Regions from separate parts of the Shewanella sp. SNU WT4 genome, predicted to be linked through region 2. Evidence: predicted binding sites of a transcription regulator. Region 2 holds the regulator's gene; each other region holds the start of a gene.

Region 1 (9,872 bases), 1.7 Mb from region 2:
ATGTGCGCGAGCTCAGTTAACTGCTTCAGCAGTAAACCATGGCTTGCGGCAAAGGCGGCTTTTGAATGCGAGCAGCCCGTATCCAGCAGGGCGCCATCAGCAAACATTAGCTTGGCGGCCGCTATGGTTTGATAGCTGTTTTGCGCTGTGCCACAACACATGCCAGATGCATTGTTACACACTATGCCGCCCACTTTAGCTGAGGCTAAGGTGGCTGGATCTGGACCTATCTTTTTATTGAAAGGTTTAAGCTTGGCGTTGGCATCGGCGCCAATCACGGCGGCGCCGAGGCGTATTTGGGTCTTATCTTCATTGACTTCCATGGTACGAAAGCCATCAAATCCCAGCATTAATAAAATGCCGTCACCCACAGCTTGACCAGAAAGACTGGTACCTGCGGCTCTAAAGGTTACTGGAACCTTATACTCGCGGGCGGTGGCTAAGGTTGCTTGGACATCGGCTAAGGTATCGGCATGCACTACCCACTGCGGCACTATGCGAAAATAACTCGCATCGGTTGACCAGGCAAAACGGCGCACCGGGTCATTAGTGACCTTATCGCCGAGTACGCTGCGTAATGCATTGAAAATCACTTCAGAATTCATCAGTTGAAATATTTCCTGTAGAAGAGATAGTTAAATATGCGAGCCTAGGCTTAAGTTACTTTAGTTAAGTGCTTAAGTTAAGTGGCTTAATTTGAGTGGCTTAGACTCGCACATCATTTATTGTGTCTCGTTAAAAACCGCCCCAAATATACGCCAAGGTGCCAGCTACTAAAGCGTAGGCCAAGGCTACAGGCATGGTTTTACGAATAATTTCTGATTCACGCCCAGCCATACCCACAACCGTGGCAGCGGCAACGACGTTCATCACACACATCATGTTACCGGCGTTCGCGCCTATACCTTGCAAGGCTAAAATCATGGCGTGATTGGCGCCAATATTATCGGCAACACTGTATTGCAGCCCAGAGAACATCATGTTGGAGAAAGTAGCGCTGCCTGAGAGGAAGGCACCAAAAATACCGACGATAGGTGCCATCCAGCTCCATACCGCGCCCATGGAGTTAGCCAGTAAATCCGCCAGAGCCACAGGCATAGAAGCAAGGCCTGAGCTGTTTTCGCCTGAGTTCAAGAAGATTTTCACCATAGGCACAGAGGCACCAAGGGAAATAATGGTAGGCAGCATAGCTTTAGCTGAATCAGACACTGATTGCTTGATAGCGACTTTATTCATGTTAAACAGCCAGAAACCTAAGATACACACGGCCACAAAGAAAGCGCCTGGGGCATACAGGGTGGCAAAGCTTGCCTTAAGTTCTGTCCCTAACAGGCCGGTCCAATTAATGTTAAAGCCAGATAAGAAGCTCTTAATTGGCGCAACTGTGCGCGATAACACCAATAAGGCTGCCATCACTAAATACGGCGTCCATGCGGCAAGCTGTGAAAACTTGGCGGCTTTAAGCTCAGGTTTACCTGCGCTCGCGTTGGGCTCACCATCATTTTCAGCAAAATCAAACCAAGGGGTTGCTGGTAATAACCAGCCTTTTTTCGCCACTGGGATAACGAGCGCCATACCGATTAAGGCGCCAATCACAGATGGGAACTCAGGGCCGGCAAAATAGTTGATTAACCAGGCTGGTATTGTGAAGGACAGACCGGCGAACAGGGCAAACTTCCACACTTGTAAGCCTTCTTTAAACGACTTATTGCGCCCAAAAAAGCCGGTCAGCATAGCGGCCATGACCACAGGAATTAAAGTGCCGACAAACAAGTCTAAGGTGATCATGTGCATAGCAATGAACTGCGCATAATCATTAAAATTGCCGCCGTGCGCTGCAATTTGCTCGGCAGCCATGTTGACGCCGCCTTGGGTTAGGCCTTGCTCCATACCAAACAGCACAGGTAAACCAATGGCGCCAAAAGAGACTGAAGTTGAGTCAGCAATTAAAGCCACTACCGCGGCTGCGATTGGCGGAATGCCGAGCAGTACCAGTAATGGCGCGCCGATAGCAGCTGGGGTACCAAAACCGGCTGAGCCTTCAATAAAGGAGCCGAACAACCAACAAATAATTATCACCTGCACCCGCGCATCGGCGCTGATGTTAGTGAAACCTGCGCGTATAGTATCCATGGCGCCAGAATGTTTAAGGGTATTAAGTAAAAACACCGCGCCAAAAATAATTGAGAGCGGTGTTAATGCCGATAATAAGCCTTCAACTATGGAGGCAGATAAGAAGCCTACGTCCATTTTCCAAATAAAGACGGCGGCTAACGCAGTCAGTATTAATGAGATTGGCATAGCTTTAGAGGCGGGCATTCGCATTAACACTAAAAATAACATCACGCTTATCACAGGGGATAAACTGGCAAGTATTTGTAAAATCGTCATTTGGGTCTCAGTTTCTTGTTTATTGGTTTAATGCATAGTGAGCGCTGCCAGTATTAATAGGGTTACTTGCTCTGGCTTGGCTTGACATACTCTATTGTTTTATTAAGGCAAAATTGATCTAGATTAATTTCTTATGGGTTGATAATTAAAACATATGTAAAGTGTGATCATCCTCTAAATCGCCCCGGGAGGTAGCGCAAGATTTAGCGTTTGATGCCATAAATCGACCGTTAATTTACCTTTAATTATGAGCGCTGCATCATTAATAATTTATCACTCGTGATCGTTATCACTAAATTAGTGATAACGGTAAGTTAGGGAATATAACTAATTGATAATACGAATTAATATTATTGGTAAGTGAAAGGAAGATCGCAGGAAAGTCCCACCCAAACTGAGTCTCAGTAAAAGGTGAGTGATGGCTATATCAAGTGATGGTTATGTTAAGTGGATAGTTAAAGCAGGGCGGGTAATAAACATAACCACTAGCGCAAGCTAAGCAACTGATTCAATAGATGGCAGTGAACAGTCAACTTAAGCTAGCGCTTTAATGGCTATAGCGTTTATTGCAATTACACTCATTGTAATAACAGTAAGTGCAATAATATTCGGGGTTAGAACAGCTTGCTCCCCCAGCCTAATTTAGTGCGCAGTACATGAAAGTAATTATGATTGGTTGGGTGCACTAAGGTTAACTTCTCTGGGCTGCGCTTAATGATGATTTCATCCCCTGGCAGCACAGCTAAATGCACGTGGCCATCACAACTCACTTCGAGGTTATCGGCATTGTCAGGTGAGACTAATAACTTAATGGTACTGTTAGCATCCACCACAATCGGCCGGCAAGACAGGGTATGCGGGAACATAGGCACTAAGATCATCGCCTGTAAATTCGGGGTTAAAATGGCGCCGCCTGCCGATAATGAATAAGCCGTTGAACCTGTCGGCGTTGACACTATCATGCCATCCGCGCGTTGGCTGTACATGAACTGATCGTCGATATACACTTCAAATTCAATCATATGGGCAATTTTGCCCGGATGCAGTACTGCTTCATTGACCGCTGAATTACACGCCTTTAATTCATGATGGCGATACACTTTCGCTTCCAGCAAGAATCTTTGCTCGGTAATGAACTGGCCGTCTAATACTTCGGCTAATGAGGCTTCAAAATCATTGGGGGGTAAGTCGGTTAAAAAACCCAAATTGCCACGGTTAACGCCAATTACGCCAATATCAAAGCGCGCTAATACTCGAGCCGCCCCGAGCATATTGCCATCACCACCAACGACTATGGCAAGATCGCATTGTTTGCCAATCTCAACGATTTCAGCCGCTGTCACATGTTGGCCAACTTCCGCCGCCACTCGCTCTTCAACCAGCACACTATAGCCTTGGACAGTGAGCCAATGATGCAGTCGCTTTAATGTCTTGTTGGTGCCCGCATGATGGGGTTTACCGATTAGACCAATTGTTTTGAACTTGTTTTTCATAGAGTTTACGCGCTTTGTGGCCTTAGCCCTTGAAACGACAGAATTGATCCCCATAATAGGCTGTGAGTTTGCAGAAACAAAGCATTTTTGCTGGAGTTAGGAATGACCAACGAATCAAAACAGGCGCAAGCCGACAATGAAGAAGTGATTACTGAAGAAATGGTAATCAATCAGGAAGGCGCTGATGAGTCGAATTTAATTGACGAATTAACTCAGGCTAATTTTCGAGTTGAAGAGTTAGAGCAACAATTGCTTGCTGCTGAAGCTACTGTCGTTGAACAGAAAGATTCAGTCGTACGCGCTGCTGCTGAAGTTGACAATATTCGTCGCCGCTCAGCCGTTGAGGTAGAGAAAGCGCGTAAGTTTGCACTGGAAAAGTTCGTTTCTGAATTATTACCTGTGATTGACAACATGGAGCGCGCATTAGCTGCGGGCAATCCAGATGATGAAGCCACTAAGGCGATTCATGAAGGTGTTGAGCTGACCTTAAAAACCTTAACTTCGGCCGTGGCCAAGTTTGGTGTGGTGCAAGTCGACCCTATGGGTGAAGCGTTCAACCCTGAGCAACATCAAGCCATTGGCATGCAGCCAAGCACTGAATTTGCGGCTAACACCGTAATGATGGTGATGCAAAAAGGCTTTATGTTAAATGAGCGTTTATTGCGCCCAGCTATGGTCATGGTGTCACAAGGCTAAGCCCAAGGCATCAACCTAAGACATCACAGAGTTGAGTGAGTTAATTAAATTCCTCAACGGTTAGCGCCACAAAATTAGCGCAACAAAAAGGACAGCTTAAGCTGTCCTTTTTTATTTGCTTATTTAAGCGTTTTTTACACTTGAGCGCTTATTTGAGCGTGGCTATTTAATGCTTAAATAGCCTTAGACCTAAATGGCCATATACGCCTTGATTTGCGCTAACATGCCTACGCTATCAAGCTGTAAGTCATGCTTGATTTCATCAGGGCCACCATGCTTGATAAATTCATCCGGCAGGCCGATTTGCAGTACCGGTTTACCCACTTTGTGTTTAGCCAGTAATTCCAGCACGCCGCAGCCTGCCCCGCCCGCGATGGCATTTTCTTCAATAGTGACTAATACATCATGGCTGCGCGCAAGTTCAAGCACTAAGGCTTCATCTAAGGGCTTCACAAAGCGCATATCGGCCACACTGGCATCTAACTCATCTGCCACGATTAAGGCATCGGCTAAGGTTGTACCAAAGTTAATCAAAGCAATCTTCTGTCCTTGACGCACTAAGCGACCTTTACCAATTTCCATGGCTGTCATAGCTTCAACTTGCTCAGCACCGGTCGCACTGCCACGAGGATAGCGCACCGCACTTGGGCCATCTTGATAGCAGTAACCTGTGTACAGCATTTGGCGACATTCGTTTTCATCGCTTGGCGTCATGATCACCATGTTAGGGATGCAGCGCATAAACGAGATATCAAACGCCCCTTGATGGGTTGGGCCATCGGCGCCAACAATGCCACCGCGATCGATAGCAAACAGTACCGGCAATTGCTGCAAGGCAACATCGTGAATGAGCTGATCGTAACCGCGCTGCAAGAAAGTCGAGTAAATGGCAACTACGGGCTTATACCCTTCACAGGCAAAACCTGCGGCTAATGTCACCGCATGTTGCTCGGCAATGGCCGCATCAAAATACTGCTCAGGGAAGCGCTGTGAAAATTCCACCATACCTGAGCCTTCACGCATGGCAGGGGTAATGGCTAACACTTTTTCATCGGTGGCGGCAATATCACATAACCATTTACCAAACACTTGTGAAAAGGTTGGTAAACCTTGTTTAGTGGCCGGTTTTTTAAACTGACTTGGGTCAAATTTAGGCACAGCATGCCAGCCGATAGGGTCTTGCTCCGCTGGGGCGTAGCCTTTACCTTTTTTGGTCATAATATGCAGAATTTGCGGCCCTTTGAGGTTACGCATATTACGCATGGTTTCGACCATAGCATCGACATCATGGCCATCAATCGGGCCGATATAGTTAAACCCTAACTCTTCAAACAAGGTGCCAGGAACTACCATGCCTTTAAGGTGTTCTTCAGTGCGCTTAGCCATCTCTTTGATGACAGGCATACCTTTAAGCACCTTCTTACCACCTTCGCGTATGGTGGTATAAAAGCGGCCAGACATTAATTTAGCGAGATGATTGTTGAGGGCGCCAACGTTCTCTGATATCGACATTTCGTTATCATTGAGCACCACTAACATATCTTTATGTAAGTCACCGGCGTGGTTCATGGCTTCAAATACCATGCCGCCTGTCATGGCGCCATCGCCAATCACAGCCACGACTTTACGGCCAGCAGCTTCTTTATCCGCGATAACCGCCATAGCTGTTGCCGCACTGATAGAAGTGCCTGAGTGACCCACACTGAAGGTGTCGTATTCACTTTCTGGGCGCCATGGAAACGGATGCAATCCATTTTTTTGACGTATGGTGGGCATACGGTCACGGCGGCCAGTCAAAATCTTGTGCGGATAGGCCTGATGACCCACATCCCACACTAAACGATCAAACGGAGTGTTATACACGTAATGCAGCGCGACAGTTAATTCAACTGTCCCAAGGCCTGAGGCAAAGTGACCGCTAGAAATGCCCACGGATTTTAACAGAAACTCTCTGAGCTCATCTGCCAGTTGCGGTAACAATTCCTGAGGCAGTTTTCTCAGGTCTTCTGGGGTATCGGCTTGGGCCAATAATGGATATTGAGATATGTCCAGAGTCATAGTGAGATTCATTGTCTCTATGTTATGTTCTTCGCGCGATGATATATCGGGCGAAGTTGGCAAGAAGCTGGCTATTGTACGGTAACTTAGTCAGCGCTGATAGTGCATCCTGGATTAGCGCATCGGCGCATTGCTGCGCGCCGGCTAACCCTAAGAGCTTAGGATAAGTACTTTTATTGGCTTCAGTATCTGAGCCTTGGGGTTTACCCAGCTCTTCGGTCGTCGCCGTAATGTCTAAAATGTCATCGTGCACCTGAAACGCTAAGCCTACGGCATTGGCATAATCAAGTAAGGCCGCACTGGTGGCGTCATCGGCATCGGCGCAAATCAGTGCCATTTCAACGGCGCAGCGAATTAACGCGCCTGTCTTCATGGTATGCAGCTGCGTTAAGGTCTCAAGATCAATGGTGCGATTGGTAGAATTAAGATCTATGGCTTGACCGCCGCACATGCCTTGAAAACCAGATGCTTTGGCTAAACAGCGCACTAACGCCAATTGCTGCGCAGGACGCAGGGGTAAATCTTGGCGACTAATGATTTCAAACGCTAAGGTTTGCAGCGCATCGCCCGCTAAAATGGCATTGGCTTCATCAAAAGCAATATGCACCGTCGGTTGGCCGCGGCGTAAGTCATCATCATCCATGGCTGGTAAATCGTCATGAATGAGCGAGTAAGCATGAATACATTCAATGGCAGCGGCGCACGGGTCGAGTTTAGCTAAGTCGACATTAAGCATTTCGCCAACGCTGTAGACCAAAAATGGCCGAATGCGTTTGCCCCCTAACAGGGCTCCATGGGTCATGGCGGCTTGTAATGGCGCATCGATACTCGGCAAACCTGCCAAATGTTCAGTTAATTGCTCATCGATACGAGCTTGGTATTTTTCTATCGCAACAGCTAGCACGTTAGGCCTCATCACCATCAAAAGAACTGAGGGGAGCATTCCCGTCATTGGCCATCAGGATACTGACTTTTTGTTGGGCTTGATCCAACTTGTTTTGACTTTGACGAACTAAGGCAATGCCGCGTTCAAATTGCTTTAAAGCGTCATCGAGCGAGATCTCGCCTTGCTCAAGATTGGCAACAATTTGTTCAAGTTCAGCCAGCGATTGTTCAAAACTTAAATTTTCAGGTTTTTTAGCCACGTCAGTTTCCTCTGTTTTAGCGGGTGACAAGGTATAACAGGGCGGATATAGGGTCAAATCGAGTCATTGGATATTTGCACGAAAGCACGCTTTAGCTCTGATTTTTTTTAAGAAAAAGTAAAAAGTAGCTAAACTTGCTCCAAGGACTTCCGATATAACGATGACAGCGAATAGGGATTTTGCCGTGACTCATCATTATCACATGAATACTAGCCCTGTCGTAATAGCGCTATTAATGACAATTATACCCCTAGTGGTTAACAAACAGGGGACTTTTTGAGTTAGATGGCATGGAAAAAGCATGCGGATAACTTGATTTTAGGGCGTTAGTGCCAAGGGAATGGGGGAGAAACTGTGGATTTAGCAACGCTCATCGGCCTTATTGGCTCATTCGGTTTCATCATTATGTCCATGATACAAAGTGGCGGCATAGGAATGTTTATTGATATTCCTTCGGTAATGATTGTGTTTGGTGGGTCGTTTTTCGTCGTGATGATGAAATTTAATATGCGGGCTTTCTTTGGGGCTGGGGGCATTGCCGCCAAAGCCTTCTTCTTTAAAATTGATAAACCGGAAGACTTAATCGAGCAATCAGTCACCATGGCTGACGCTGCCCGTAAAGGCGGTTTTTTGGCGCTAGAAGAAGCGCAAATTAGTAATCCGTTTATGCAGCGCGGCGTCGATATGCTGGTGGATGGTCACGATGGCCAAGTAGTACGCTCCGCTCTTGAGAAAGATATTACCCTCACGGAAGAGCGCCATAAACTTGGCGTCAAAATATTTAGAGCTATCGCCGACGTAGGACCTGCCATGGGCATGATAGGTACCTTAGTCGGTTTAGTGGCCATGCTAGGTAACATGTCAGACCCTAAATCCATTGGACCTGCGATGGCGGTTGCTTTATTAACCACGCTTTATGGCGCCATGTTATCTAACATGTTCGCCATTCCCATTGCTGATAAGCTCGAAATACGCATGGCGGAAGAAGTCATGAACCGTAACTTGATTATGGATGCCGTGCTTGCCATTCAAGACGGACAAAACCCTAGGGTGATTGAAAGTTTCCTTAAGAATTACTTATCTGAGAAAAAACGTAAAGTTGATACCACGGGCGGAGAATAGCCATGGGTAAGTGCGTATGTCCACCGCCTGGAGCGCCGGGCTGGTTGGCGACATTTGCTGACCTGATGTCGCTGCTTATGTGCTTCTTCGTATTGCTGTTGTCATTTTCTGAAATGGATGTGATCAAATTTAAGCAGCTGGCAGGTTCGATGAAGTTCGCCTTTGGGGTGCAAAATAAAATTGACGTTAAAGATATTCCTAAAGGAACTTCTGTCATTGCCTTGGAGTTTCGCCCAGGACGCCCTGATCCCACGCCCATTGAAATAGTGACGCAACAAACCAATGAAATGACTGAACCTGTGCTCGATTTTCAAGCTGGTGAAGATGACAGTGCTGGTGGTATGCAGGAGCAGCAAGGTGAACAGCGCGGTGGGGAATCCGCTGCCAGTGGCCGCGAAACCGCTATGGATGTGACCCAAAGTAGCCAAGGCGAGAATCAGGCGCAACAAGAGCAAGTGAATAATGAAGCCAAGAAAATTGCCGAGAAATTAGAAAAAGAGATAGTTGATGGTGCCATTGAGGTGGAATCATTAGGCCAGCAAATTATTATCCGCATTCGCGAAAAAGGGGCGTTTGCCTCAGGCTCTGGCTTTATTCAACCTAAATTTAAACCTGTGGTGCAAAAAGTCGGTGAGATCTTAGTAGATATCCCTGGGATTATTACTGTCTCAGGCTATACCGATGATATGCAAATCAGTAACGAGCTCTATAGCTCTAACTGGGACTTATCCAGTAAGCGCGCTGTGGCTGTGGCTCATGAGTTTTCTAAAGTCAAAGGCTTTGAGCAAGGGCGGATGAAAGTGGTGGGTATGGCATCGACCAATCCATTGGTTGCCAATACCAGTGAAGAAAATCGCTCTAGAAATCGGCGGGTGGAAATCGGCATAGAGCAAGGCAAAGCCAAAGAGTCCGATGAAATTAGTGTGGCTAAATAAGCAGAGTAATGTGTGGGTAAATATAAACAAAC
Region 2 (9,872 bases):
GCTATGGCTGAAAAAGGCAAGCGGGTGCTGGTGCTTGATGCCGACTTAGGATTAGCTAACGTCGACGTTATGCTCGGTATTCGCGCTGAACGTAATTTATCCCATGTGTTATCCGGTGAAGCCGAGCTTGACGATATTATTGTTCGCGGTCCTAAAGGCATAGGCATAGTGCCGGCAACCTCTGGCACTCAAGGCATGGTGGAGCTCACTCCTGCCCAGCACGCCGGGCTAATTCGCGCCTTTAGTGAAATGCGCACTCAGTTTGATGTGCTAGTGGTTGATACTGCCGCCGGTATTTCTGACATGGTGTTAAGTTTTTCCCGCGCTGCACAAGATGTCGTCGTGGTAGTGTGTGATGAACCCACGTCAATCACGGATGCTTATGCTTTAATTAAAATTTTAAGCCGTGAGCACGGAGTGTTCCACTTTAAAATTGTGGCCAATATGGTCAGAACTTTACGTGAAGGAATGGAGTTGTTTGCTAAGCTTAGTCGTGTCACGGATAGATTTTTGGATGTCGCCTTGGAGTTAGTCGCGACCATACCTTTCGATGAAAATCTACGTAAGTCCGTCCGCAAACAGAAATTGGTTGTGGAAGCTTATCCTAAATCTCCTGCGGCAATTGCGTATCAAGGCTTGGCAAACAAGGTCATCAGTTGGCCGGTGCCGACTCAGCCTGGTGGGCATCTTGAGTTTTTTGTTGAACGATTAGTGCAGCGACCAAATTATCAAGAGGATAGGGCGAGTGAATAAAGCAGCCGCATATTCCGGCAACCATGATAAGACCAGCATAGTTGAACAATATGCGCCGTTAGTGAAACGCATCGCCCACCATTTGTTGGCGCGTTTACCTCCATCTGTTCAATTAGATGATTTATTACAAGCCGGAATGATGGGGTTGCTGGAAGCATCGTCAAATTTTGATAGTAGCAAGGGCGCGAAATTTGAAACCTTTGCCGGCATCCGCATTCGCGGTGCCATGTTGGATGAAATTCGCCGTGGCGACTGGGTTCCACGCTCAGTGCATCGCAATAATCGTCTAGTTGCCCAAGCCATTGAAACACTAGAACAAGCCTTAGGTCGAGATCCTTCTGATATAGAAATTGCCGATAAACTTGCTATGCCGCTAGATGAGTACCATCATATTCTTAACGATGTTTCTACAGGAAAAATCATAGGGATAGAAGATCTAGGCGGAACGACTGATTTTTTCGCTCCGGATGCTAGTGTCGATGACGGTACGTTTGAGTCTTTAGCGCAATCACAATTTCAAAGCGCTCTAGTTCATGCCATTACGTTGTTACCCGAAAAAGATGCTTTAGTTTTATCGCTTTATTACGATGAAGAACTGAATTTAAAAGAAATAGGAGCCATACTTGAGGTGAGTGAGTCACGAGTTAGCCAGATCCACAGTCAGGCAATGCTTAGGTTAAAAGCCAAACTCAAACAATGGACACAATTATAAATACTGACGGAGCAGTAGCTCACCGGAGGAAGCCTTGGACAAGAACATGAAAATTCTTATCGTGGATGACTTTTCGACCATGAGACGGATCATTAAAAACTTGTTGCGTGATCTAGGATTTAATAACACACAGGAAGCCGATGACGGTTCAACCGCGCTGCCTATGTTGCAAAAAGGGGACTTTGACTTTGTGGTCACAGATTGGAACATGCCGGGAATGCAAGGTATTGATTTATTAAAGGCGATGCGTGCTGATGATAAATTAAAAACCATTCCGGTATTAATGGTGACCGCAGAAGCTAAGCGAGAACAGATTATTGCAGCGGCGCAAGCCGGGGTAAATGGCTATGTGGTTAAGCCTTTTACCGCCGCTACCCTCAAAGAAAAACTGGATAAAATCTTCGAACGTCTCGGTTAAGCAAAGGATATGCTATGCAGGATGCAACCACCGGGCTAATCAACCTTGAGCAGGCCCACCAACTTGTGGCAATGCTTAGTGATGGTCAACAACAATTGGCTGATGATTTTATTCGGGAACTAGCTCAACCTCTGCAAAAAGAATTATTTGATGAAGTGGGGAAGCTCACCCGTCAGTTGCACAATTCTCTAGCCGATTTTCAACTCGACAGTCGTTTAACTGCTTTGGCACATACAGATATTCCCGATGCCAAAGAGCGCTTAAATTATGTCATTCAAATGACAGAACAAGCAGCTAACAAGACTATGGATGCCGTTGAAATAGCCTTACCAGTTGCCGACACACTATTGACGAGTCTTGCGAGCGTTAAGCCTGCTTGGGAAAGGCTGATGCGCCGAGATATTGATTTGGCCGAATTTAAAAGTTTGTGTCATGACGTTCAACATTTTATGCAGCACACGGAAGAAAATACTTTACGCTTAAAAGAGTTATTGAATCAGGTATTGATGGCTCAGGATTTCCAAGACTTAACTGGGCAAATGATCCGCCGAGTCATAGATCTCGTTCGTGAAGTAGAAAACAACTTAGTTTCGATGTTAACCGTGTTTGGTGACCTACCAGAAACAAGGGATAAATCATCGCAACTATCAGGGATTGAAGCCGAAGGCCCAATAATGAATGCAGATGTTCGTCAAGACGCGGTTGCAGGTCAAGACGAAGTGGATGATTTGCTTTCAAGTTTAGGTTTTTGATAAGGAGTTAAGTCAATGTCTTTTGATGTGGATGAAGAGATCCTTCAGGATTTTCTAATTGAAGCGGGCGAGATTCTAGAGCTACTGCAAGAACAGCTAGTAGAACTTGAAAATAACCCTGACGACACGGATTTGTTGAATGCTATTTTTCGCGGATTCCACACGGTAAAAGGTGGCGCTGGCTTTTTAAGTTTAAATCCCATGGTGCAAGTTTGTCACCAAGCCGAAAATACCTTTGACTTATTGCGTAATGGCAAACGTAAAGTGACGTCAGAATTAATGGATATCATTTTGCAATCCGTTGATAGCATTAATCATATGTTCTCTCAAACTCAAGCAGGCCAAGAACAAGAGTCAGCTTCAGCTGAATTACTTGGCGCGTTAACCCGTCTTGCTAATGGTGAAGTCTTAGCGGGCGAAGAGGGGAGTCCAAGCCACAGCGCTAGCCATGCTACCGTAGAGGTTATTGACGAACCTGCTCCGCCAGAAGCGGCACCAACGTCGATTCGCGGTGATGGCACCATTGATGATATCAATGATGGTGAATTTGAAAGCATGTTAAATGCGCTGCATGGCGGTGAGGCTAACGTCAATACCAATGAGGTCAATACGCCAAGCGCTGCGCCTATTTTCGACGGTTTTGGTTTTGATGATGAACCAAGTACTAGTAGCAATGATGACATCACAGATGATGAGTTTGAAGCATTGCTTGATAAGCTGCATAGCAACGAAAAACCGGCCGAAGTTAAGGCTATGGTTGAAACCGATGAAATTACTGATAGTGAATTCGAGCGTTTACTGGATGAATTGCACGGTAGTCATGGCGCGCCGAAAGCGATTGAACCTGCGCCAACTGCCGCTAAAGCGGTTGCTGCAACGCCAGCTCCAGCAAAAGCGACTTCATCTCCAACACCAACATCTTCTATAGTACCTCCTGCGGCTAAAGCGCCTGCAGTCGTCCCTAAGGAAGCGCCAGCCACTGCCGCAAAATCTGCGCCACAAGCTGATACTACCCTAAGGGTCGATACCGCCAGACTCGATGAAATTATGAATATGGTCGGCGAGTTAGTGCTAGTGCGCAATCGCTTGGTAAGCCTTGGCGTGACCCGTGAAGATGAGGAAATGTCAAAGGCCTTAGCCAATCTTGATTTAGTCACTGGAGATTTGCAGGGCGCGGTTATGAAAACCCGCATGCAGCCGATTAAAAAGGTGTTTGGACGTTTCCCGCGGGTTGTACGCGATTTAGCGCGCACTTTAAATAAAGAAATCGATTTAGTCATGGTGGGGGAAGAAACTGACTTAGATAAAAACTTGGTTGAAGCGCTAGCAGACCCGTTAGTGCACTTAGTCAGAAACTCAGTGGATCACGGCATTGAGATGCCAGATGTACGGGTTGCCAATGGCAAACCTAAAACCGGCACAATTACGCTGTCAGCGAGCCAAGAAGGCGATCATATTCTACTTAAAATTGAAGATGATGGCGGCGGTATGGATCCCGCTAAGCTTAAAGAGATAGCCATTAAGCGCGGCGTTCTTGATGAAGACATGGCTGAACGCATGTCAGATAGAGAAGCTTACAATCTGATTTTTGCGCCAGGGTTCTCAACCAAAACCGAAATCTCTGACATTTCTGGCCGTGGTGTGGGTATGGACGTGGTTAAGACCCGTATTACCCAACTTAACGGTACAGTGAATGTGGATTCGACTAAGGGTGTTGGCACAGTTCTTGAGATTAAAGTTCCGTTAACCTTAGCTATCATGCCGACCTTAATGGTGGAAGTCGCGACGCAAGTGTTTGCTTTGCCACTGTCGAGCGTGAACGAAATTTTCCATCTCGATTTAACTAAGACTAATGTGGTCGATGGTCAAATTACTGTGGTAGTGCGTAATCAAGCTATCCCGTTATTTTATCTCGAAAGCTGGTTGAAACCGCGCACTAATTTTAAACATGGTGATAAGAAACATGGGCATGCCGTAATAGTGCAATTAGGAAATCGCTTAATTGGATTTGTGGTCGATGCTTTAATTGGCCAAGAAGAAGTGGTGATTAAACCTTTGGGTAAATTATTACAAGGAACCCCTGGTATGTCAGGGGCAACTATTACCTCAGATGGCGGCATTGCACTCATTCTTGATGTGCCAGGAATGTTGAAATATTACGCTAAGAAACAATAACTAAACGCCAAATAAGGATTTTAATGGCTATTAAAGTATTAGTTGTCGATGACTCTAGCTTCTTTCGTCGTCGGGTAAGCGAGATTGTCAATCAAGATCCTGATTTGGAAGTCATTGGTACTGCCAATAATGGCATGGAAGCCGTTAAATTGGCAAAAGAGTTAAAGCCTGATGTCATCACTATGGATGTGGAAATGCCGGTAATGAATGGCATTATGGCGGTGCGGGAAATTATGAGCTGTCAGCCTGTGCCCATTTTAATGTTCTCATCCCTAACTCATGATGGCGCAAAAGCAACCTTAGAGGCTTTAGATGCTGGGGCGCTTGATTTTTTACCCAAGTGTTTTGAAGATATTGCCACCAATAAAGATGAGGCAGTGCTGTTATTGCAGCAACGCATCAAGGCTATTAGCCGTCGCCGAGTGACGCGGGTAATATCCAGCAATCGTAGCGATAGTCCGGTAAAAACTGAGCCTTTAGGTGCTTTTCAGCAAGCAAAATCCAGTTATGAAGCAAGATCTAATAATGACGTCAGCGTTGGCAATGACAACAAGGCCAAACAGGGTGTCAAAGCGTGGGGAGTTAGTAGCGCAACTCATGCCAGTTTGGCTAAAGATACGCCGCCGCGGACCACCAAAATTAGAGGCTCAGGCAAGCAATATCGATTAGTGGCAATAGGGACGTCGACCGGAGGTCCAGTAGCGCTGCAAGAGGTATTAACCTCTTTACCTGCCAATTTTCCGCATCCGATTTTGTTAGTTCAACATATGCCAGCGGCCTTTACGCCAGCATTTGCAAGTCGTTTAAATAGCTTATGTAAGATTGAAGTCAAAGAAGCTGAAAATGGTGATGTGTTACGCGCGGGCTGCGCTTATTTGGCCCCTGGCGGCATGCAGATGTTACTTGAAAAAGACGGTAATCTTGGCCGCCTTAAAGTGTTACCCGGTCCCAGTGAATTGAATTATAAACCGAGTGTCGATATTACCTTTGCCTCGGTGGCAAAAATTATCGGCAGAGACACATTAGCGCTGATTTTAACCGGCATGGGTTCAGATGGCCGCGATGGTTCAAGGCTGATAAAAGAAGCCGGCGGCGAAATATGGGCGCAAGATGAGGCCAGTTGCGTGGTGTATGGCATGCCGCAAGCTGTTACTAACGCTGGATTAAGCAGTTATTCATTGCCGCTTGCTGATATCGGCGAGGCCATAATAAAAGAGACGGGTCGTGGCTAGCTCAAATACCAAGAGTTCAGATAAAAGCTTAACAATGTGGTCAGTAATATTAATTGAACTGGCCATAGTCCTGTTATTGCTGCTATTTAGTTGGCAGCAAAGGCAAATTCGGCAGCAATTAACCCAAGATGTACAGCGTTTGCAAGCAACGCAAACCTTAATCGTGGTAGGTAATGAGCAAGCGCAAGATTTTGCGACTTGGTTAAACAACAATCCAGAGCAAATTCAAACCTTATTGGCGGCCCAGGATGTTGACTCTGCAAGTGCTGAGCCCACGTTGGCCAAAAAGCCTGAAACAAAGTCTGAAGCCAATGTCGCCGTTAATTTAGTCGCTAGCCTAGATGCAAACTCAACAACTAACCATAGTGATGAGCAAACGTCAGCATCAAGTAAGCAAGCACTAACTATGCCTAAAGCGCCATTAAGGCAGACGATATTGGCGACTCCAGCAGCTCATTCGGTTGAATTGTCAGAAGATGAACATGGGGTTAAAGTGCTGTTGTTGCCTCATGGTGGCATTCGCGTTACCACACGACAAGATAATCAATAATAAAAAATTGTTGGGAGAAAATGTGAAAGTTTGGACCATAGCCAACCAAAAGGGCGGGGTGGGGAAAACCACGACTGTGGTAACTCTAGCGGGCTTGCTAAATCAGCGCCGACAAAAGGTGTTATTAATAGATACCGATCCGCATGCTTCACTGGGCTATTACCTCGGGATTGATTCTGAAGAGGTGCCAGGCTCCTTGTATGATCTTTTTATGGCCAATAAACCATTGACTCGTGAGCTTATTTGCCAGCAAATCGTGCCAACATTAATTAGTGGTATCGATTTATTACCTGCCACTATGGCCTTAGCGACACTTGATCGCGCACTTGGTCATCAAGAGGGTATGGGGTTAGTGTTAAGAGACCTTTGCCGTTTATGTCAGCATGATTATGACTATGTCTTGATTGATTGCTCGCCAGTGCTGGGTGTGCTGATGGTCAATGCATTAGCGGCTAGCGATCATATAATTATTCCAGTGCAAACCGAGTTTTTAGCCATCAAAGGACTTGAGCGGATGATTAAAACCATGAAAATCATGGGGCGCTCAAAATCCATCGACTATAGCTTTAGCATAGTGGCGACCATGTATGATAGACGCACTAAAGCAGCGCCTTTAGCACTGGAGACTTTAAGTCAGCATTATCATCAGCATCTGTGGTCAGATGTTATCCCTGTGGATACAAAATTTCGTGACGCAAGCTTAGCGCACTTACCAGCTTCTCATTACGCATCTACTTGCCGTGGGGTTGTAGCCTATGAGAGATTAGTTGAATACTTATTCGCTGGAAATTTACAACATGCCCAAGTCAGTTGATGAAACCGTCCTCGAGTATTTCAATGTATTGCTGGCGGAGCCCAAAGCGCCAAGCATAACCTCGGCTAAAGTGACTGAAATGCAAGGGTTAACGAATGTATCTGCCACTAAAGCGAGTGTGGGCAGTACTGCGCCAACTGCAAAAATTGATGATAGCTATGATGACTATGATGACTATGACGATTTTGATGATGTGGTCACTAAGCAGCTTACTAAAGCGCCTTACCAATGGATTAAATCGTCACTAGAAACTAAGTATCCCTTTGCACCTAAAAGCCGCGAGCAGATGTTAGATAAATCGGCACTGGAAAAGCTACTCGCGCCATTATTTCAGGCGAACACTATCGAGGCGGTCGCTCAATCCAGCCAAACCATTAATACTTTATTGGTAACAGATAAACAGGATATCGAACTTAATCCAATCAGCAGCGAGCCATTTGTTGAAACTCGATTAACTGAAAGCGCATTTATACAAACAGAATTAGCAACTCAAACTGGGATGTCGCCACCTAACAACATAAAAGATTTGGCAGAAGTACTCGAAAATGAATTTCAAGTACTATTCTTTAAAGTGGCTGGTCTGTTGTTAGCTGTGCCTTTAGTTAATTTAGGCGGTATAGTTAGATTAGAGCGAATGAATCATATTATTGGAAGGCCAAGTTGGTATTTAGGTGTGCAGCTTCATCGCAGTCGCCAAGTCAACGTAGTGAATACTTGCGCTTGGGTGATGCCAGAAAAATATGATAATAACTTAGCTCAAGGCATAAGGTATCAATATGTTGTATTATTAGAAAACAGTAACTGGGGAATAGCGTGCGAATCTTTAGTTAATGCAGTAAAAATTGATAAGTCACAAATTAATTGGCGCAATAAACCCGGCAAACGACCATGGTTAGCCGGTGTAATTAGGGAGCAAATGTGCGGCATTTTAAATGTGCCAGTATTAATACAAATGCTCGATGCCGGTTTAAGTTGTCAGGATCCGTTAGGCTGAGGTAATTATGTCAGAAACAAGTAGTGTAGCAGCCTTCGCTGCCAAGGATGATGCAGTTTTACAATGGGTTACATTTCATTTAGATAATGAGACCTATGGCATTAATGTTATGCAGGTTCAAGAGGTACTGCGTTACACAGATATAGCCCCTGTGCCCGGTGCTCCCCATTATGTACTTGGAATTATTAACCTGCGTGGCAATGTCGTGACTGTCATTGACACTCGTTCCCGTTTTGATTTACCTCCTTCAGCAGTTGATGACTCAACCCGCATTGTGATTATTGAGGCTGAAAAACAAGTGATAGGCATCTTGGTTGATAGTGTGGCTGAGGTTGTTTATTTACGCCGCAGTGAAATCGATAATGCCCCTAATGTAGGTACTGAGGAGAGTTCTAAATTTATTCAAGGTGTCAGTAATCGAGATAACGAATTATTGATTCTGGTAGATTTAGATAAGCTACTATCTGAAGATGAATGGAACGAAGTGCAAGAAATTTAATTCAGTGCTTACTCAGAGCGCCAACTAATGTGTGGCGCTTTTTATTTTTCTCCATTCTATTTTTATCAGTAATACCATTTGTTCATTACCTTAGCCTAACGCTTATTTCAATGATTAGCCATTAGCCATTAGCCATTAGCCATTAGCCATCCTAGTACTGGAAAAATCACTGTTTCAACAGTTGCAATCTTGGCGTACATTTTGCTGATTAGAAATAATCATTAAGTGTTGACGCCAAGCGCTTATTAAATTTTGTCTGAGCGAGTTATTGATAAGGGGTAATCATGGGGGAGTTACTGGTAATGGTAGCTGTAATGGCTAGTACTCTGGCATTTTTTTTCGTCATAGGGTTAGTTTGGTATGTCAAAAAACTCAGCCATAGAGTTGATGCGTTAGGCAAAATTATCAAGGCCAGCGACAAGCACAGGGAAGAGTTAAAGCGTGAGGTTATTGAATTGCGAAGTGGGACTATAGGCGTTGGCCGGCGGGTGATTGAGCTTGAAAATAATATTAGCCAGCAAGCCGCTAAACTAGAGGAAACCCAAGAGCATGATCCTAAAGCGCGCCTCTATTCTAGAGCCACTAAAATGGTGTCTTTAGGGGCGGATGTAAATGAGCTAATGATAGAGTGCGAGCTTCCCAGAGCCGAAGCTGAATTGTTATTAAGGCTACATAGACAAGATGTCTGATGATTTTGTCTAGTAAAATAATGATAAAAATAGTGTGGCTGCTGAAAATTAATCATTTAAAAATTCAAAGACATAAGTATGAAAGTTTGGTTATAAGGGGAATTTACATTTTATCTCTCTTTTGTGTTGCCAATGGCTAGCGTCTTGGTATCCTATCACGTCATAATTTTGGCACTGCTTAAACTAACTCGTAAAATTCACCTTATACTTAAGTTTAGCACTGCACTTTACGTCATTTTATTTATTCAGTATTGATGGTGAAACCGAAATGAAACGATTGACCT
Region 3 (9,872 bases), 2.0 Mb from region 2:
GGGCCTTGTTTGTTTTTGGCGCTTAGCTTTTGGGGCTAAAGCGCCTGAATTTTTGCCATAAAAAATGGATTAAACCAAAGAGGTATAAGGTGATTACATAAGGCGCGGTTAACAAAGGCAAGCTCGATTTAAACCAAAGCTCAGCAGTCATCACTAAGCCAAAGGTCATTAGTAAGGCTACTAATGACCATAGGGATTGCCGCCAACTTGGTATATAAAACACTTGTCCTATGGCCATAGCGGTTAATACGCAGCTAAATCCTAACAAGCCTGATGTCATGGCTGGCGTTATGCCGGTGACGTTAAAGGCAAGAAGTAAAGCGGCGCGTTTATCAGCCAGCAGTATTCCCAGCCAAATCATGGCGCCACTTATGGGATTATTAAGTAGCATCACCTGCGCAATATTATTAAAGAGGGTGGATATACATGCTGCCATTAATTGCGACATGCTTATCTGAGTGATGGTATCTGCGACTGAACCGCCAGTTATGGCTGGCGTGATAGCGGGTATTAAGTGCAAGCCATCTATTAATAGCAAAGCTAACCAAGTGGTTAGCACAAAGGGACCCGTGGATGCGGCAATAGCCAATGGCCGCAGACTGCGCGTAAAGAGGGCGGTAAGTTCAGTGCTAACGATAGCGCTAAGGATAAGATAGCCCCAGAGAGTCTGGCTAGGTTGCAGAAAAGTCGTTAAGGCTAAACCTGTGAGCGCGCCATTAAAGCCATACAGGCCTGAAATAATCATATCGCCATCAAAGCGGCGAAAATGGGCATAACTGTTAGCGACTAAGGTTGCGATAAGCGCGCCAAATAAAAGCAGCCAATGATGGTTGAGCCAAGCGTTATAGCTAATCGCTAATAAAAATAGCAACCCAGTCACAGGTTGCTTAATAAAGAAAATCTGGCTCACGCTAACAAGCGTAGTGGTATAAAAATCACGAGACATATTGGCAGCGGCTCAGGTTTGGCTAGTTGTTTGTGGTGCTTATTGTTTTGGAGCTGGGTTTTGGTACTTCTGTTGTGATTTAGCTTTTATTGCTACTGCGGTGAATTGGGCGGTTGTTTTGAGTTACTAAGGCGGTTAGCCATAGTTAGCCCCAGCCATACGGCAATAAATCCAAGCACTAAGCTAATAATGACATAACAGAGTGACACTAACATGCCGCCAGGTTGCATGCTTTCGTGCGCCACGCCATAGGCAAAGCTTGAAAAGGTCGACATACCGCCAAGCGCGCCTGTGCCAAAGAGTAAGATGACATCATCGGATAAGTTTTGTAAGCGATGGTGGGCGGTGGCAAGCCCCAGCAGAAAAGCGGCAATCACGTTTGCCACCAGAATATCTAGCGGAAAACCGTTATGCATACTTGGGATCAGCAGCATAATAAATTCTCGCACCATGGCGCCAAAAGCGCCGCCAAGAAAAACCAAAATCATAGTGCTGTACATAGTGCTCCCCTAAATACTCGCAAGTGCAATGCCTAAAAATGCCGCCATCACCCCAGCCACTGTCGATAACAACAGATACCCTAACGCTTTAGCCATGTGACCTGCTTCAACGTATTTAAGGGCGTCCATTTGCATTGAGCTAAACGTGGTATAACCGCCTAAAATACCTGTGATGATCAAGGCATTAAGCGGCTCGCCGAATCGCGATTGCCAGTGGATACTCATAAGTACCGACAAGAAAGCAATCACAAAGGCGCCGGTGATATTGAGGCCAAAAGTCGCTATGGGGAAACTAGAAGAAAAGCGCGCCGCAACCCACTTACCGACTAGCCAACGTATTACAGTCCCTATGCCGCCACCTATCCCTACCCACATTACATCTAACGCAGTCATAGTGTGCTCCAACATTGACTAGGCTTGCCTTTGGTTCTGCTTATTGCCGTTAGTTAATCGGCATGAGTAACGTTACTTGTGCGCGCGAATGTGCTTTGGCGGCTTACACTCAATTGGGGATTTTAGTATCGACTAAGGCTTTAGCATCTAGGGCGCGGCACTGCTCATCACTTTTACCGTATTGAATCAAAGTGGCTTCATCGCCTTTGGTCCAAAGGGTTAAATTTTGAGCCTCATATTTAGCGCCAGAGGCAGCGCGAGTCAGCAGTGCTATTAGCTGCTCATCACTTTGGCCTTTAGGTAATAGATTGATAACGGCGGCTGGTACTTCAGTGTCATTGTAAAAATACACTTCCAGTTGGGCTTGATTGCATTGGTAAAATACCGGCGCTGGTACCACAACTTTGCCGCTGGCAATTTGCAATTCAGTGATGCGGCTTTGGTAGCTATCGTTAATGCACTGACCTAAGTTATCGCTTTTCCAGCAGTCGTTGCGGCCTTTAATCCAACCGCGCTGAATCGCTTGGGCGCTTGATTGCTCGGCGCCTTTAAGTTGACTGAGTAAGTGGCTAAAACTGTCATTGAGCTTGCTATCTAATTGCTGTAATTCAGGATGTTGGCAAATATACTCTTCAACAGTCCCTTGGGCTTTACTGCAATCAAATGCGGCGGCATTAGCATTAACACTACACAGTAGGCTGGTGGCGATAAGCGCGATAGATGAAACGGATTTGAGCATTGCACACTTCCTGAAAGGGGGGAGATAGTTCTTTAGACTAGCAAACGGCCGTTATAATGCAATCGCCCTTTAAGAGCCTAAAAAGATAAAAATGAAGGTATTTTTATCTTTCACTTTGCTTAATAAGTGCGCGTATTTATTGAGCCTGCGGCCAAGCTTAAGGCCGACTTTGGCGCCCCGTTGGAGTATTGCGCGCTTTATCAGTAAACTTAAGTATTATAATTTTGCCGACAAGGTTGGTAAGTTTATGAAAAGTAAGATATTAATGTTTTTAGTTTGGCTTATGAGTGCCAGGGCTTATGCCGATGATGCCTTGCCCCTGCCGCCAGAATTACTGGCAATGCCAGTCACTGATGCCAAAATGCTCGCAGGTGGCGCCGCCATGAATGAGTATTTTACACAGCTAAATTATCAACTTCCCTTAGCTTCGAGCAATTTAGTTCCGCCAATATTAACCAAGAATTTACCTGAAAATGCCCGTGGCTTATCAACATCTAAGGCTGATGTAGGTTTTATTCAGTTAATTTTGCCAAGCGTCATAGCAGTCAATGATCAACTGTTACTGGTGCGCCAAGCATTAGTTGACTTGCAGCAGCGCGCTGGCGATTACACACCCGATGAGCAGGCGTGGCTGCAAAAATTAGCTCAGCATTACGGCTTGCAGCAGGTTGATATAAAACAGCTACTGAATCATGTGAATAGCTTGCCTATTGGCATGGTGCTCGCGCAAGCCATAGATGAAAGTGGCTGGGGGCGCAGCCGTTTTGCACGCCAAGGGGACGCTATATTTGGTGAGCATCTACCTCGGGGCTGGCCGCATTATATTTCAACCGATCATGGCCGCATCAAATTGGCGGCATATAACACTGTTTATCAAGGTGTTGCTGCTTACATGTATAACATTAATACCCAAGTGAGTTATGCCGAGCTGCGACGATTACGCGCTGAATATTCAGCGCGAGGCGGCGCGACTGGGTATCAATTGGTGGATGGTTTACAGCATTACTCGATTCGCGGCTGGCACTATGTGAATGATCTTAAAGCTTTAATAAGACACCATCATTTAGATAGTTATAACAAGGCTAAATTATCGAGTCATCAATGGCAGTGGATTGAATTTAGTCGCTAGAGGTAGTGCTAGGGGAAGTGAATGATTAACAGCCCCGTGGGGCTGTTAACTGTGAACTTAGAAGGTGGCTTAGTTAGGCGCGGGTGTTAATGTTTTGGCCGACACTGGCGGATGGCGGGCTTGGCGCTGGCGCATCGGCCGCGGCAATCAAATCCATAATGATCTTGCCTTCGGCTTGCTGTTGCTCCTTACCCATTTGCGCCACTTTGCTGATGTGAGCCACAGTGTTGTTTTGGCTTATGCTGCTAATATCTGCCATTGTCTATTCCTTAGGTTGTCTTACCGATAAGCGGTATCTAGCTTATCGGCAGCTTTGCCATTAAGTTTAGTGGCATTTACTCACGGATTCACGCCAGCCTCAAACGCATCATTGGTCCTTAACGAGCAAGCTTAGTTATTACCGTTAACGAGTGAACCTAGCGCGCCATTTTCGCAGCCAGATAATGCTACACGTCAGGGATATTGCGCCAATAATGAGGCCAATAGCGAGCACAGGATTTTGCATTGACGTCGGGTCAAACACCAACATGCTGCCTAAACCTAGCATCATGATTCCAGACATCAGCTTTAGACCTTCGCCTTCTTTCTCGCTGAGCTTACGTTTGCCTAAGGTTAAGCTAAATACAATCACAATCACGGCCAGTGGTATCACATACACTAAGTTATAAAGTACTAAGTATAAGTAGCGCTCAAGGCTACTTAAGTCATGCATGCTGAGCACGCTGGTATAAATCATAGGAAAGCCTGCAGTACATAACAGCTCATAGGCATTGGCTAAAATGGCAAGCACAGTAGTGCCGACTATCATGGCGCCTAATGAGGTAGCGCTGGATAATTTACCCATGCGTTTAATCAGGCCCGTGCGGTTATTGGCAGACATAGATAAGCTAATTTTGCCTTTCTGGCCGAAGAATTCTTTGATATTGATAACGCCAGCCACCAAGGCCAATAAGCCTGCAATTAAAATTATGGTGCCGCCATCACCGCCGGCGCCAAGCAGCTCAAAAATATTGAGCCAAGCAATCATGAATAAAAAATAAATAAAGCCAGAGAAGAACACAAAAATCCCGCCGACTAACAACATGCGCGTGCGGCTTTTGGCGTTAACCATGATTGAGAGTAAAAACAACAACACAAAGAAGGCGCAAGGGTTAAAGGCATCGACCCCGGCTAATGCCACTGTGAGTAGTGGCAGCGATAAGGTCTCTGGAGCGATAGTACCAATAAAAGGAATAGTCACAGGTTGCACTGAGGTAATAGCTGGGGCGTCGCAGCTACCTGCGCCGGCAAGGCTATTTTGGCTGCAAGTAGCAAATAACGGGGCTTCATTAGTACCCGAGGTTTGCTCTATGGCCGCAGGCGTTATCATATTATCTTGGCTAATAGTGCCGCCCGCCGCTTGATAACATTGGCGTAATTGCTGCTCAATAAAGGCGCCCGAGACTTCATCGCTCGAGTAACCTACGCTCGATTGGCCGCAGAACGCAAAAAAGGGAACTGAGGTAGTTTTTTGTCCAGTAGCTTCAGCCACTTGTTGCCACAAGGCCAAGGCGCCAGGGTCGGTCACTTTATACGATTGCAGTGCTAGCCAAGGGTAATGAGCCGCTAATTTATCTACAAATGGATGGGCAATCGCGCAATGCGGGCAAGTTTGTGACCAGAAAAAATAGACGGGAATGGTAACTTGGCCTTTGGCATCCGTCTGTTGCCACGCTAGGGTGTCAGCAGAGCTAGCTCCGCTGAAGATAGCCATGATGGCAACTAACAAAAAGGTATAAATGTTCCGCATAATAAAACCGTAATAACTTTATTTTCATAACGTTAGATTACGCTTATCAGTGAGGCAGCTCATCTTGCTATTAAGGAAATGTTAGCTAGCTCCAAATTGTCAGAATTAATCATCTGCGAGGGAACTTATTCCGCCAGCGATATGTCAGGCGCTAATGCTGGGCACCAATACAATTGAACGCTGCGCACTTGGGTGTTTTCCACCGTTAAAATTCGGCTAATAATCGGGGCATTAAAAGCTTGAGTGGTGAGGTAGTGTTTGATGCGCTCAATGCGGCGCTGGGCGAGCCACTTGTTATAGTCTTTTAGTTTTTCATCGCTGGTGTCTAGGCCGGCTGAAAATTGCAGTAATAAATAACCATCGGCACTAGCTTTACTGGCCGTCGGGCTATTGACTTGATTTAACAGTTGTTGCCCTTGGCCAGAAAAATAGGAACTGTTGATACTAAATTCGACTTCGCCAAGATGCTCGCCATTAAGGCAAGAGGCATTGGCTGACATGGCCACAAAAGCCAATAAAACAGAAAAGATGCGCATAGTTATTATCGTTATAAGCATTAAAGCCGATTAATCTAAGGCAAAGTTTACTTAAATGCAAACCAGATTATTAGCGCTAAACCTAACGCTTGATGATGGCGCCGCAGTTAAGTTTTCGCGACTAAAAAACGGCAGTACAAGCTAAAGCCTGTTACAGTTAATTCAGTGAGTTAGCGGCTGTAAACGCGGCATTAAGGAGAAAGTTATGTTGGATGTGCTGGTCATTGGCGGCGGGATCACAGGCGTTGGTATAGCGCAGGCGGCAGCGGCGGCTGGATATTCTGTGGCCTTATGGGAGCGCGACGAGATAGCAAGCGGCACCTCATCGCATTCCAGCAAGTTAATTCATGGCGGCCTCAGGTATTTAGAATCCGGTCAGTTATCCTTAGTGCGGCGCTGCCTGCAAGCGCGGCGACAATTACTGCAATTAGCCCCAAGCTTAGTTAACCCAGTCCCTTTTTATATTCCAATTTATAGGGACAGTCAGCGCGGCCTGATGACCTTAACCGCGGGTTTAGGCTTATATGCCTTATTGGCTCAAGGGGATGCGCTGGCGAAATTCACTAAAGTGAAATTGAATGAAACAGATGATCATCAAGGCCTAAATCAGCATAACTTACGCCATATGCTGCAATATTGGGACGCACAAACCGATGACAAGGCGTTGACCTTAGCCGTGGCGGCGGACGCTGAAAAACTTGGCGCAGACATACATCAACATAGACAAGTCGTTGATATTTATCATGGCGCGCGCGTGTGCCAAGTGTGCTATAGCGACCCTTTAGGGAATGAAGGCAGTGTGCGCGCAAGTATGGTGATTAATGCCGCCGGCCCTTGGGCCAATGATTTATTAGAACATGTTACCCCTAAACAACTGCCGCCTGCGGTCGATTGGGTGCAAGGCTCGCATCTTTGGTTAGATATTCCGGCGCCTTCCGGGGTGTATTATTTGCAATCTCAGCTCGATGAGCGGCTGTTTTTTGTGATGCCTTGGCAGGGTAAAACCTTAGTGGGAACGACCGAAGTGCCATTAGCTGTGATGCCGCCGCAGCCGCAAATCACCTTGGCAGAGCAAGAATATTTACTGACTAACTATCATCATTATTTTTCAGATCATAACCGCGCGAGTTTAGCTGGGTTGATCCTTGGCCATTTTTGCGGCGTGCGCGCTTTACCTAAAAATGAAGGCAGCGCCTTTAGTCGCCCGCGTGATACCTTGTTAGTGCAGCAAGCCAATAGCCCAAGGCTAGTGAGTATTTATGGCGGCAAATTAACTGAGTTTATGCCGATAGCTGCCGATGTATTGGCGCTGATTAAGGCGCAGCTTGGCAAACGCAGCGCTATTGCTGATGTGAATACCCGCGTTATTGATAGTGTTGCCGCAGATTTTTTTACTCGCCGCACCAGTAGCGCTGGAGTGACAGTAAGCAACGATAGTGCTGATGGCATAGTTCAAGAGCTTGCTATCTAGCGGGCCGTGTTAGCTATAAAGACGATATAAAGGCTAATGATTAGAGGTAAAAAAAGCGCGATATAAACTATCGCGCTTTTTTATTACCAACAGAGGCAGCTATTAAGCTGTTAACTCATAAACATTGAGCTTACAGGGCGTAAAAGCTGATACTGTTTTGGCCTTCTTTGGCATTAACTACGGCCAATTGACCATTAACCAGTGCCATGGCTTGTGGGTTAGACGTCGCCGTTAAGTTGATAGCTTCTACCACTTGGTTATCGCGGTTCATCACTAATACTTGCTCACCTGAACGGCTCAGCAGGTAGATGTTAGTGCTATCCAAAGCGATACCAGTTACTTGTGGTAAGGTATTGCCATCAAAACCAATCACGGCTTCGCTATTTAACTTAAGATCGTTAGCGCTCATGCGAGTCACGACCAAGTTATTGCGGGCTGCCACTGGCAAGGTCACCATCAGGTATTCTTGCTTGTCAGCATCATAACCAATGTCACCGATATAGTTGAACTTGGCGCGAGTGGTTTCAAAGCGGCCGCGACGTAATTCTTTCACGCCATCGGTACCAGCCATAAAGTTGGCATAGTAGTTAGCAATCTTAGCGTTTGGGTCGTAAGCCACGCGAGCATAGCTCTTGTGATCGGCAGTCACTATCACGCTGTTATCACCATCAAAAGCCACGCCAGCTAAGTTTGAGATTTCAGTTGAGAAAGCCGCGTCAATTTTTACTTGCGCCAAAATAGTATTCAAATCGGTAGATAAGAAATACACCCAGTTATCACTGGTGACTAAGGCATATAAACCTGAACTTGCTTGATACGAAATACCAGTAACCACGCCTTCAATGGCCGCAGGTAAGCTTAATTGTTGGCTAGCAGATACCGACTTATCGCTGTTCATTTTGGTCGCCATATCGCTAGTCATAGCGGCAAAGTCTGGCTTTTCAATGGTATAAGCACCACGAACTGACAGCTTAGATGGGCTCGGCCAGTTACCTGTTGACCAAATGATGTTGTCGCTATTAAAGCTCATGCGCACCGGATCGCTCTGACCAATGAATGGGAACGGGCCAGTTTGGGTGAAGGCTTGCACTATGTTGAAGGCAATGATCACTAAGAAAGTGTTGATGGTTACCTTGTTAAACAGGCTCCATGGCGCTGGCTTGTCGCTCAGCTTGTCACCTTGCAGCAGTAATAATGCGCCAGCAAACAATAAGATAATGGCAAATACCACAATTACCCATACATAGGTATGTACGCCGAAAATGGCAGGACCAAAGCCTTGGCCAATATCGCGGATAATGTGGTTTGAGCTGTGGCGATAGCCAGCCCATAAACCGTAGACGGCAGTTAAGATCAACGCGCCTATATATTTAGGCTTAAGGCCGTAGCGCATGATGAATAAGGCAATCAAGGACACCAGTACCATGGCGGTACGTTCTTGCCAGCATAAAATACATGGGGTATCACCCATGCCAAAGCCTAAAATGATACAGGCAATACCCACAGGGAAAGCGATTAAGACCAGTGCTGCAAAGGACACTATACGATTTAATGTAATTTCGTTCATGATGAGTTCCCTTACAGATTACCAGCCGGGACTAACATGCCCCAAGTCGCGATTAACCAAATGAAAAGACTTAATAAGATACTGATAGTCAATAAAATATGAGCCAGCTTTTGTTTTTGTGGTTTAAAGGCGACTAGCAATGCCGTCACAAAAATAATGCAAAATAATAGAAACTCCACGGTTCTCTCCGTTGCAAGGTTAATGGCTAGAAAATGGCTAACACCCAATGGCCAGTGCCTAGTAATAAATGTCGACCGTGCTGTATTAAATTTATTTCACGGCGCAACCATGTCGCTAAATTAGCAGGATACTAACTACCAAAATGGGGGTAATGTCGCATAACCCTAAAGCAGTAGGTGATGTTTTGCGTAAACTGTGAAGAATAATTTCAAACGGTGCGAAAGTGTGAGTTGTTGCGGCTTGCGTTTAATCTTAGCGTGATCAAGCACGGTTTTTGGCGGGGTGAAGCAAGGTAAAACTGGTGATTTCGGCCTGCAATAACTTAAGTAATGCCAAAGCGTTAAGATCGCCTTGTTTAATCATGGCCTCAAGCTGACCATGCACTTGCTGCTGGTGGCGGGCAATATAGGGATAAAATAATCGTGACTTGCTCAAATGTGCCAAACGTGTTTCGGCTTTGGCAATTAAGCTAATGGTGGCTTGTAGTTCTTTGCGACCTTCAGCGCTTGTTAACTCATGGGCGCGAGATTGTAATCTTGTCAGTAAGCGCAGCATTAAATTACTGCTGTAACTGCACACTAGCATGGACTCAGTGATGCGAGTATTGCGATTGGGTTCAGCC

The links. The regulator FliA, encoded in region 2, starts transcription of late flagellar genes. The targets are predictions, from matches to a motif close to CTAAAGNTNNNNNNNNNNNNGCCGATA.
Region 1: a site for FliA is predicted at 7,912-7,938, ahead of pomA (flagellar motor protein PomA). Genes of this name have one in related genera too.
Region 3: a site for FliA is predicted at 4,010-4,036, ahead of FJQ87_RS04940 (cytoplasmic protein). Genes of this name have one in related genera too.

Annotation. Positions count from the first base shown of each region.
Region 1 is NZ_CP041151.1:1,492,134-1,502,005, forward strand. It holds gene FJQ87_RS06800 (FAD-binding and (Fe-S)-binding domain-containing protein) at 1-605, opposite strand, end outside; gene FJQ87_RS06805 (L-lactate permease) at 736-2,391, opposite strand; gene nadK (NAD(+) kinase) at 3,006-3,884, opposite strand; gene grpE (nucleotide exchange factor GrpE) at 3,987-4,580, shown strand; gene dxs (1-deoxy-D-xylulose-5-phosphate synthase) at 4,770-6,638, opposite strand; gene ispA ((2E,6E)-farnesyl diphosphate synthase) at 6,661-7,542, opposite strand; gene xseB (exodeoxyribonuclease VII small subunit) at 7,544-7,783, opposite strand; gene pomA (flagellar motor protein PomA) at 8,138-8,905, shown strand; gene FJQ87_RS06840 (flagellar motor protein MotB) at 8,908-9,840, shown strand.
Region 2 is NZ_CP041151.1:3,152,164-3,162,035, reverse strand. It holds gene FJQ87_RS14210 (MinD/ParA family protein) at 1-753, shown strand, start outside; gene FJQ87_RS14205 (RNA polymerase sigma factor FliA) at 746-1,465, shown strand; gene cheY (chemotaxis response regulator CheY) at 1,500-1,883, shown strand; gene FJQ87_RS14195 (protein phosphatase CheZ) at 1,898-2,635, shown strand; gene FJQ87_RS14190 (chemotaxis protein CheA) at 2,651-4,810, shown strand; gene FJQ87_RS14185 (chemotaxis response regulator protein-glutamate methylesterase) at 4,834-6,042, shown strand; gene FJQ87_RS14180 (hypothetical protein) at 6,077-6,592, shown strand; gene FJQ87_RS14175 (ParA family protein) at 6,615-7,406, shown strand; gene FJQ87_RS14170 (chemotaxis protein CheW) at 7,390-8,400, shown strand; gene FJQ87_RS14165 (chemotaxis protein CheW) at 8,408-8,899, shown strand; gene FJQ87_RS14160 (DUF2802 domain-containing protein) at 9,214-9,588, shown strand; gene FJQ87_RS14155 (VacJ family lipoprotein) at 9,866-9,872, shown strand, end outside.
Region 3 is NZ_CP041151.1:1,083,646-1,093,517, forward strand. It holds gene FJQ87_RS04915 (urea transporter) at 23-946, opposite strand; gene FJQ87_RS04920 (CrcB family protein) at 1,039-1,446, opposite strand; gene crcB (fluoride efflux transporter CrcB) at 1,456-1,839, opposite strand; gene FJQ87_RS04930 (MliC family protein) at 1,949-2,578, opposite strand; gene FJQ87_RS04935 (glucosaminidase domain-containing protein) at 2,826-3,707, shown strand; gene FJQ87_RS04940 (cytoplasmic protein) at 3,781-3,966, opposite strand; gene FJQ87_RS04945 (cytochrome C biosynthesis protein) at 4,111-5,460, opposite strand; gene FJQ87_RS04950 (hypothetical protein) at 5,622-6,032, opposite strand; gene FJQ87_RS04955 (FAD-dependent oxidoreductase) at 6,238-7,503, shown strand; gene FJQ87_RS04960 (disulfide bond formation protein B) at 7,634-9,070, opposite strand; gene FJQ87_RS18665 (hypothetical protein) at 9,082-9,249, opposite strand; gene FJQ87_RS04965 (FUSC family membrane protein) at 9,512-9,872, opposite strand, start outside.